Regions from separate parts of the Shewanella mytili genome, predicted to be linked through region 2. Evidence: predicted binding sites of a transcription regulator. Region 2 holds the regulator's gene; the other holds the start of a gene.
The links. Region 2 encodes NrdR, which represses ribonucleotide reductase genes. Its sites were predicted from a motif close to AAACACNANATNTNGTGTTT; they were not measured.
Positions count from the first base shown of each region.

Region 1: the regulator NrdR is predicted to act here: its motif matches at 2,298-2,317, upstream of nrdA (class 1a ribonucleoside-diphosphate reductase subunit alpha).

Region 1 is NZ_JBKOUD010000003.1:54,670-59,034, reverse strand. Features, by position in the region: gene nrdA (class 1a ribonucleoside-diphosphate reductase subunit alpha) at 1-2,134, opposite strand, end outside; gene ACIDEJ_RS04565 (HAD family hydrolase) at 2,527-3,195, opposite strand; gene ubiG (bifunctional 2-polyprenyl-6-hydroxyphenol methylase/3-demethylubiquinol 3-O-methyltransferase UbiG) at 3,201-3,911, opposite strand; gene gyrA (DNA gyrase subunit A) at 4,243-4,365, shown strand, end outside.
Region 2 is NZ_JBKOUD010000001.1:152,021-156,385, forward strand. Features, by position in the region: gene ACIDEJ_RS00640 (PepSY domain-containing protein) at 1-278, shown strand, start outside; gene glyA (serine hydroxymethyltransferase) at 503-1,756, shown strand; gene nrdR (transcriptional regulator NrdR) at 1,862-2,314, shown strand; gene ribD (bifunctional diaminohydroxyphosphoribosylaminopyrimidine deaminase/5-amino-6-(5-phosphoribosylamino)uracil reductase RibD) at 2,316-3,440, shown strand; gene ACIDEJ_RS00660 (riboflavin synthase) at 3,443-4,099, shown strand; gene ribBA (bifunctional 3,4-dihydroxy-2-butanone-4-phosphate synthase/GTP cyclohydrolase II) at 4,235-4,365, shown strand, end outside.

The sequences.
Region 1 (4,365 bases), on a different contig from region 2:
GCATGGGCACCTTGCCGTTATCGTATTTTGATGGGTCATAGTTGGTGTTGGCCGAGATGGACTGATCCACAAATTTCTGCATGAGCCCCACCAACTGCAAATAGCCGTCATTATTGGGCATCTGCCATAGCAGCTCGTATTTGCGTTTCAAGGTATCGTAATCCGGCACCACCTGCTTGAGCTGGCCATCCTTGCTAGCTTTAACGCTGATAAGCCCCCGTGGAGGCTCAATGCCGTTAGTGGCATTGGAGATTTGCGACGAGGTTTCAGATGGCATCAATGCGGACAGGGTCGAGTTGCGCAGGCCATATTGCTTGATATCGCCACGCAGTTTTTCCCAGTCAAGATGCAGCGGCTCGCTACAGATTTTATCCAGATCATGCTTATAGGTATCAATGGGCAAAATGCCTTTGGCATAATTGGTATCCTGGAAAGCCGGGCAGGCACCTTTCTCTTTTGCCAATTCCATTGATGCCTTTAACAAGTAGTACTGAAAGGCTTCGAACGTTTTATGGGTGAGATTGTTGGCGCTGCCATCAGAATATTTCACGCCATTTTTAGCCAAGTAGTTGGCAAAATTGATCACCCCAATGCCCAGGGTGCGGCGACTCATGGAGGCAGAATGCGCCGCAGGAATGGGATAATCCTGGTAATCGAGCAAATTGTCCAGTGCCCGCACGGCAAGGTCTGACAATTTTTCCATCTCTTCCAGGCTTTCAATGGCGCCCAGGTTCAATGCCGACAGGGTGCACAGGGCAATTTCACCATTGGCATCGTTCACGTCATTGAGCGGCTTGGTGGGCAGGGCGATTTCCAGACACAGGTTGGACTGGCGTACCGGCGCCACATGAGGATCAAACGGGCTGTGGGTATTACAGTGATCCACGTTCTGGATGTAAATCCGGCCGGTTGACGCTCGCTCCTGCATCATCAGGGAGAACAGTTCCACCGCCCGCAGGGTACGTTTGCGAATGCTTTCATCCTGCTCGTATTTTACATACAGGCGCTCAAACTCCTCCTGATCGGCAAAAAAGGCATCATAGAGGCCGGGCACATCGGACGGGCTGAACAGCGTGATGTTCTCGCCCTTGATGAAACGGGTGTACAACAGCTTGTTAATCTGTACGCCGTAATCCAGATGGCGGATGCGGTTGTCTTCAACTCCACGGTTGTTTTTCAATACCAGCAGAGATTCCACCTCCAGGTGCCACAAGGGATAGAACAATGTGGCTGCACCGCCCCTGACACCGCCTTGGGAGCAGGATTTAACGGCAGTCTGGAAATGCTTGAAAAACGGGATGCACCCGGTATGAAAGGCTTCGCCGCCACGAATAGGGCTGCCAAGGGCGCGAATGCGCCCGGCATTAATGCCAATGCCGGCGCGCTGGCTGACATATTTTACAATGGCTGAAGACGTGGCATTGATGGAGTCCAGGCTGTCGCCACATTCAATCAGTACACAGGAGCTGAACTGGCGGGTGGGTGTGCGTACCCCGGACATAATCGGTGTAGGCAATGAAATCTTGAAAGTGGAAACCGCATCATAAAAGTCCTTGATGTATTGCATGCGGCTTTGGCGCGGATAGCCGGAAAACAGGCAGGCCGCCACCAGGATGTACAGGAACTGGGCGCTTTCATACACTTCATGGGTCACCCGGTTTTGCACCAGGTATTTGCCTTCCAGCTGTTTTACGGCCGCATAGGAAAAGGTCATGTCACGCCAATGATCAATATAGCTGTCCATCAGCGACAGCTCTTCCTCGCTGTAGTCTTCCAGGATATGACTGTCATATTTGCCCAGCGCCACCAGTTTGTTCACGTGTTCCGTCAACTTGGGTGGCTCAAACTGGCCAAAGGCCTTTTTGCGCAGATGGAAAATGGCCAGACGGGCCGCCAGGAATTGATAATCCGGCGCTTCAGGGGAGATGAGATCCGCGGCGGCCTTAATGATGGTTTCGTGAATGGTTTCAGTGGGAATACCATCATAGAATTGCAGGTGCGCACGCAATTCAACTTCCGAAACCGATACGTTAGTCAGCCCGTCGGCGGCCCAGGTAACAACGCGGTGGATTTTGTCCAGATCAATCTTTTCTCTTTCACCACTGCGTTTTGTTACTGTCATATTGCTATTCATTGAAAATAAGCCCTGGTTTTAGCGTTAATGACGATGGCATACCACCCTCATGTTTCGTGATAAAACGATAACAGCCTATGAACTGTATGCCGTTGTTTTTATGGGTTGCAGCTAAAACGTGTTGTTTTATAAACCCACTTGATTAGTGGTGTCTTTGTTAGTGACACACAAGATATAGTGTTTGCGAGATTTCAAAGTCCCAAGATAGTGAGACTGACGGTTTTTTGCAAGTGATGAATCGGGGCATATCTTGTGGATATCTTCATTTTCTTCCCTGACAGATGCAACAAACGCAGTCAATACGCGCGTTAGCGCCTTCCGTGCAAAATATCGGCAAACAAACGCAATCCATGCGATTGCTCCTAATTGCAGCGATCGCGGGTGGATCTTCCTTAAGGGGATGCCAACATAGCGGTTAAATGTGACGGTTGTTGCAACAACCAGTCCGCCTGCCAAGCAATGGGATCATCCGTGGCATTGATATACCCCCACAGCGCTGCCGCTGACGGCATGCCTGCTGCCTTGGCGGCCACGATGTCCCGTTGGGCATCGCCAATGTACAAAATCCGTGACGGTGGCTGCTGCAACTGCTGGGCTGCCAGCAGCATGGGTGCGGGATGGGGCTTGCGAAAACAGGTGGTATCGGCACTGATAACCGACTGCAACTGGCCATAGAGCCCCAGCTTGCCAAGCAGTGGGCGGGTAAACAAGGCCGGCTTGTTGGTGACAACGCCCAGCGCCATGCCTTGGGCCCGGGCTTCGTCCAGCAATGCGGGCAAGCCGTCAAACAGGCGGGCCTTGGCACCGTTGATGTGTTGATAGTGGCGCAGCATCCGTTGTCGCAGCTCTTCTTGAAACGATGCGGAGCACTGGGGCGCGGCGGCATTAATCATGGCCAGTGAGCCATTGGATGCCTGCGCCCGCAAGAGGGCATCGTTGCTCATGCAGCCAAGCCCCGCTTCTGCCAGGGCTTCATGGAGGGCGGCAATCAGATCCGGCGCGGTGTCCACCAAGGTGCCGTCCAAATCAAACAGCAAGGCGTTGATATGAGGTTGTGTCATGCCGGCTAATCTATTTTTTGGCAAGCAATCATGTAGTTGACTTCCATGCTGGGGGTATAGCTGAAAATCCCGCTCACCGGATTGTATTTAATGCCAAGGGCATCGCGGCAGATAAGGTCCGTATGCTCCGCCATGGCGATCAATTCTGACGGGCGCAGGAACTTGCCGTGATCATGGGTGCCTACCGGCAACATCTTGAGCAAGTATTCTGCGCCCACAATGGTTTGCACCCATGACATTAGGTTCCGGTTGATGGTGGAGAAAAACACCCAGCCGTTAGGTTTTACCATGGCACAGCAAGCGTTGATCACCGATTGGGGCTCTGGCACGTGTTCCAGCATCTCCATGCAGGTGACCACATCATAGCTGTTACCATGGGACAAAGCATGCTCTTCGGCGGTTTGCTGCTGATAATCAATGCTGACACCGGTTTCCAGGGCATGCAATTTTGCCACTTCCAAAGGCTCATAGCCCATATCCAGCCCGGTCACCTTGGCACCGATTTTCGCCATGCTTTCGGATAAAATGCCGCCGCCGCAGCCCACATCCAGCACCTGTTTTTCAAAAATGCCGCCGGCTTTCAAATCGATATAGTTCAATCGTAACGGATTGAGTTCATGCAACGGCTTAAACTCTCCCTGTGGGTCCCACCAACCAGCTGCCATATTTTCAAATTTGGCGATTTCCTGTGGATCAACGTTGGCATTTTCTTGCATGGCAATACCTTAAAAGCGGATAGAAAGACCCCACATTATAACCACAGTTCATCTGCGTGTGGGTACGGACATTGGGCGGATTGTCGGATTTCGGCCACCGGTCTTTAGCGGTTGCCTATAAAACGTCCAAGCCATCGAATTTCAAGCAAATTTGCCAAAATCTGCCAAAGACCGTGCAGATATGGGAAATGTCGGTTCCTAAGCGCTCAGAGGACTTACGGGGAGGCAGAACTGTGTTAGAATGACCCATTACATTAGTAGGTAGTAAGGCTCGACAATGACACGGAACAACAAGTTGTCAGCTTAATACATAAAGGGGATCGAGCAGTTTATGACTGATCAGGCTTCATCCATTTCGCCAATTAATATTGAAGACGAACTTAGAACTTCCTATCTCGATTACGCCATGAGTGTAATTGTCGGCAGGGCCTTGCCAGACGTCCGTGACGGTTTG
Region 2 (4,365 bases):
GCTTTGTGGATGACGGCATCATCACTCATCTTGATTTTGCCTGGTCGCGGGAGGCATCAGGGCCGCAGGCGCCGCAGCATGGCCCGTATGTTCAGGACTATTTGGTTGCCGGGCAGGCGCGGCTGCAGGAGTTTCTCCGTCGCGGCGCCCATATCTATGTGTGTGGCGCCATTAACGGTGTGGGGGCCGGGGTTACACAAACCCTGACCCGGCTGCTGGGCAAGGCGCAACTGCAGGCGTTACAGCAGCAGGGGCGTTACCATCGGGATCTTTATTGATGGCCGCGGTATTTGCGCCCCGGGCTTTTCTGGCCCAGCTATTGCTGCTAGGGTATAGCCAACTGTTGTCTGGCAGGTAAAAACCAGCATTTGCTGTTCGCAAAGTGAAACACAGTCATCATGCAATAGAGAGATTTTCATCACTCTATACGCTGGGATTGTGATGCCGAGCAGCGTAGAATACGCGCAACCCTACCGATAAGACTGTCCAGCTGGAGTAACCAATGCTGAAGAAGAATATGAACATCGCCGACTATGATGCGGAGCTGTTTCAGGCGATTGAAGAGGAAAACCGTCGCCAGGAAGAACACATTGAGCTGATCGCTTCCGAAAACTACACCAGCCCCCGGGTCATGCAGGCACAGGGCTCCCAGCTCACCAACAAATATGCCGAAGGTTATCCTGGCAAACGCTATTACGGTGGCTGCGAGTACGTGGACGTAGTGGAAAACCTGGCCATTGACCGTGCCAAGCAGCTGTTTGGTGCCACTTATGCCAATGTTCAGCCCCATTCAGGCTCTCAGGCCAACTACGCGGTTTACATGGCATTGCTCAAACCCGGCGATACCGTACTGGGGATGAACCTGGCCCACGGCGGCCACCTGACCCACGGCTCACCGGTCAACTTCTCCGGTAAATTGTTCAACATCATCCCCTACGGTGTGGATGATCACGGCAAGATTGATTACGTCGAGCTGGAAACCCTGGCCCTGACCCATAAACCGAAAATGATCATCGGTGGTTTCTCGGCTTACTCCGGCATTGTGGACTGGGCCAAATTGCGTGAAATCGCCGACAAGGTCGGTGCATTCCTGTTCGTGGACATGGCCCACGTGGCCGGTCTGGTTGCTGCCGGTGTGTACCCAAGCCCCATTCCTCATGCCCATGTGGTGACCACCACTACCCACAAAACCCTGGCGGGCCCTCGCGGCGGCTTGATTTTGTCGGCAGCGGATGACGAAGACCTGTACAAAAAGCTCAACTCCGCCGTGTTCCCTGGTAGCCAGGGCGGCCCGTTGATGCACGTGATTGCCGGTAAGGCCGTCGCCTTCAAAGAAGCGCTGGAACCTGAATTCACCGCTTATCAGCAGCAGGTTGTCACCAACGCCAAAGCGATGGTGTCCGTGTTCCTGGAACGGGGTTACAAGATTGTGTCCGGCGGTACCGATAACCACCTGATGCTGGTGGATCTCATCGGCCGCGAGCTGACCGGTAAAGAAGCCGACGCCGCCCTTGGCCGCGCCAATATCACCGTGAACAAAAACTCCGTACCTAACGACCCCCGTTCACCGTTTGTGACCTCTGGCATTCGTATCGGTACTCCGGCCATCACCCGTCGCGGTTTTAAAGAAGCCGAAGCCAAACAGCTGACCGGCTGGATTTGCGATGTGCTGGATAACGCCAATGATGATGGGGTGATTAACGCAGTAAAAGCCAAAGTGCTGGAACTGTGCGCTCGCTTCCCTGTTTACGGTTAACCTTTTCCGGTAGATCGATTAAACTGGCATGGCCGCTGCATTCAGCGGCCATTTTTGTTTCTGTTCCCCAATGGAACGGTGCCGTTAACTTGCGCAGGAGGCATGATGCATTGTCCGTTTTGCAGTGCGACCGATACCAAAGTGATTGACTCCCGGCTGGTGGCTGATGGTCATCAGGTGCGCCGTCGGCGCGAATGTACCCTGTGCCATGAACGTTTCACCACCTTTGAAAGTGCCGAGCTGGTAATGCCGCGGGTGATCAAGCGGGATGGCTCCCGTCAGCCGTTTGATGAAGACAAACTGCGTGGCGGCATGTTGCGGGCCGCGGAAAAACGCCCGGTATCCATTGATAAAATCGAAGAAGCAATCAACAAAATCAAGTCAGCGCTGCGGGCAACCGGCGAGCGGGAAGTCACCTCCGAGATGATTGGCAACCTGATGATGGACCAACTCATCGAGCTGGATAAAGTGGCCTATATCCGTTTTGCTTCCGTGTACCGTGCGTTTGAAGATGTCTCTGAGTTTGGCGAAGCCATCGCTAATTTGCAGAAGAAATAATATGTGGTCAACCACCGATATCGCCATGATGAGCCGGGCCGTTATGCTGGCGCGTCGCGGCCGCTACACCACCCGTCCCAACCCCAATGTGGGCTGCGTCATTGTTGACAACCAAGGCACCATTGTCGGCGAAGGCTGGCATCAGCGCGCCGGCGGCCCCCATGCCGAAGTGCACGCCTGGCGCATGGCCGGCGATAAAGCCCGTGGCGCCACCGCTTATGTCACGCTGGAGCCCTGCAGCCATTATGGCCGTACGCCACCGTGCGCCGCCGGTTTGATTGAAAAGGGGCTGCGACGGGTCGTGATTGCCATGACCGATCCCAACCCCCAGGTGGCTGGCCGTGGCATTGCCATGTTGCAGGCTGCCGGCATTGAGGTGAGCTGCGGATTGCTGGCGGCCGAGGCCCGGCAACTGAATCCCGGATTTTTGTCCCGCATGGAGCGCCAGCGGCCTTATGTCACGGTAAAACTGGCAGCCAGCCTTGACGGCAAGACCGCCCTAGCCAATGGCGAATCCAAATGGATTACCGGCGCCGCCGCCCGGCGTGATGTGCAGCGGCTGCGGGCATTGAGCTGCGCGGTGATCACCGGTATTGATACCGTGTTGGCGGATGACCCGTCCATGAATGTGCGTTATTCGGAGCTGGGCTATTTGCAGCAGCAACTGAGCGAAGAGGCGTTGATTCAGCCGATGCGGGTAGTGCTGGACAGCCGTTGCCGCCTGCCGCTGACCGCCAGGTTGTTACAGCTGCCGGGGCCGGTGTTGCTGGTCAGTTGCCAGCCATACAGCGCGGCATTCATGCAGGGATTGCCTGCACAGGTGACGTGTGTGCAGTTGCCCGGCGCCGATGGCCGGGTGGACCTGGCCGCCTTGCTGCAACATCTGGGGCAGCAGTGCAATAACGTGCTGGTGGAAGCCGGCGCCACCTTGTGCGGCGCATTTGTGGGTAGCATGCTGGCGGATGAACTCGTTTTATACCAAGCGCCAAAAATTCTAGGGGCCAGCGGCCGCAATCTGCTGCAGTTGCCGTTATATGAGCAGTTGTCGCAAATTCCGTCTTTGCAATTACTGGAACAACGAAAAGTCGGTGCCGATAATCGCCTGACGTTGAAAATAGGGGATTAATCATGTTTACCGGGATCATTGAAGCCGTGGGGCATTTGCGCCGTATTGAACGCCGGGGCGATGATATTCGCCTCACCGTGGACAGCGGCAAGCTGCGCCTTGATGATGTCCAATTGGGCGACAGTATTGCCACCAACGGCGTGTGCCTGACCGTTGTGGAGCGTTTAAGCGATGGTTATGTGGCGGATATCTCCGCTGAAACCGTATCGCTGACCGGCTTTGACCGTTATCAAGTGGGGCAGGCGGTGAATCTGGAAAAGGCGGTAACGCCTTCCACCCGGTTGGGAGGGCACATGGTGAGCGGCCATGTGGACGGACAGGCCAAGGTGCTGGAAGTCAGCGCCCGGGGCCAAGCTACCGAATACTGGCTGGAAGCCCCCCAGTCATTGGCCCGTTACATTGCCCACAAGGGCTCCATTGCCATCGACGGCGTAAGCCTTACGGTAAACCAGGTGGAGGGGGCACGTTTTCGGTTAACCATCGTGCCGCATACCTCCAGTGAAACCACCCTGCCGTTGCTGAAAGCAGGCGACTGGGTGAATCTGGAAGTGGATCAGATAGCCCGTTACCTGGAACGGCTGATGCAACAGGACGCCGTTGACAAACCGTCAGCCGGCGTGTCTTTTGAGCAACTGGCCCGGGCCGGTTTTATCCGCTGACAGCACGTATTTTTCCGCTCAGGTACTGAAGCCTGAGCGATAACAGGTTAAAATTCATCACACTTAATCGCTGCGTGGGTGTTTGCTGTTCAGGCAACAACGCGCAGAGCTGAATGTTGTACATGGGGTCGTATCATGGCGTTACATAGTATTGAAGAGATCGTTGAAGATTTCCGTCAGGGCAAAATGGTCATCCTGATGGATGATGAAGACCGGGAAAACGAAGGTGACATTATTATCGCCGCCGAAAAAATCACGCCGGAAGC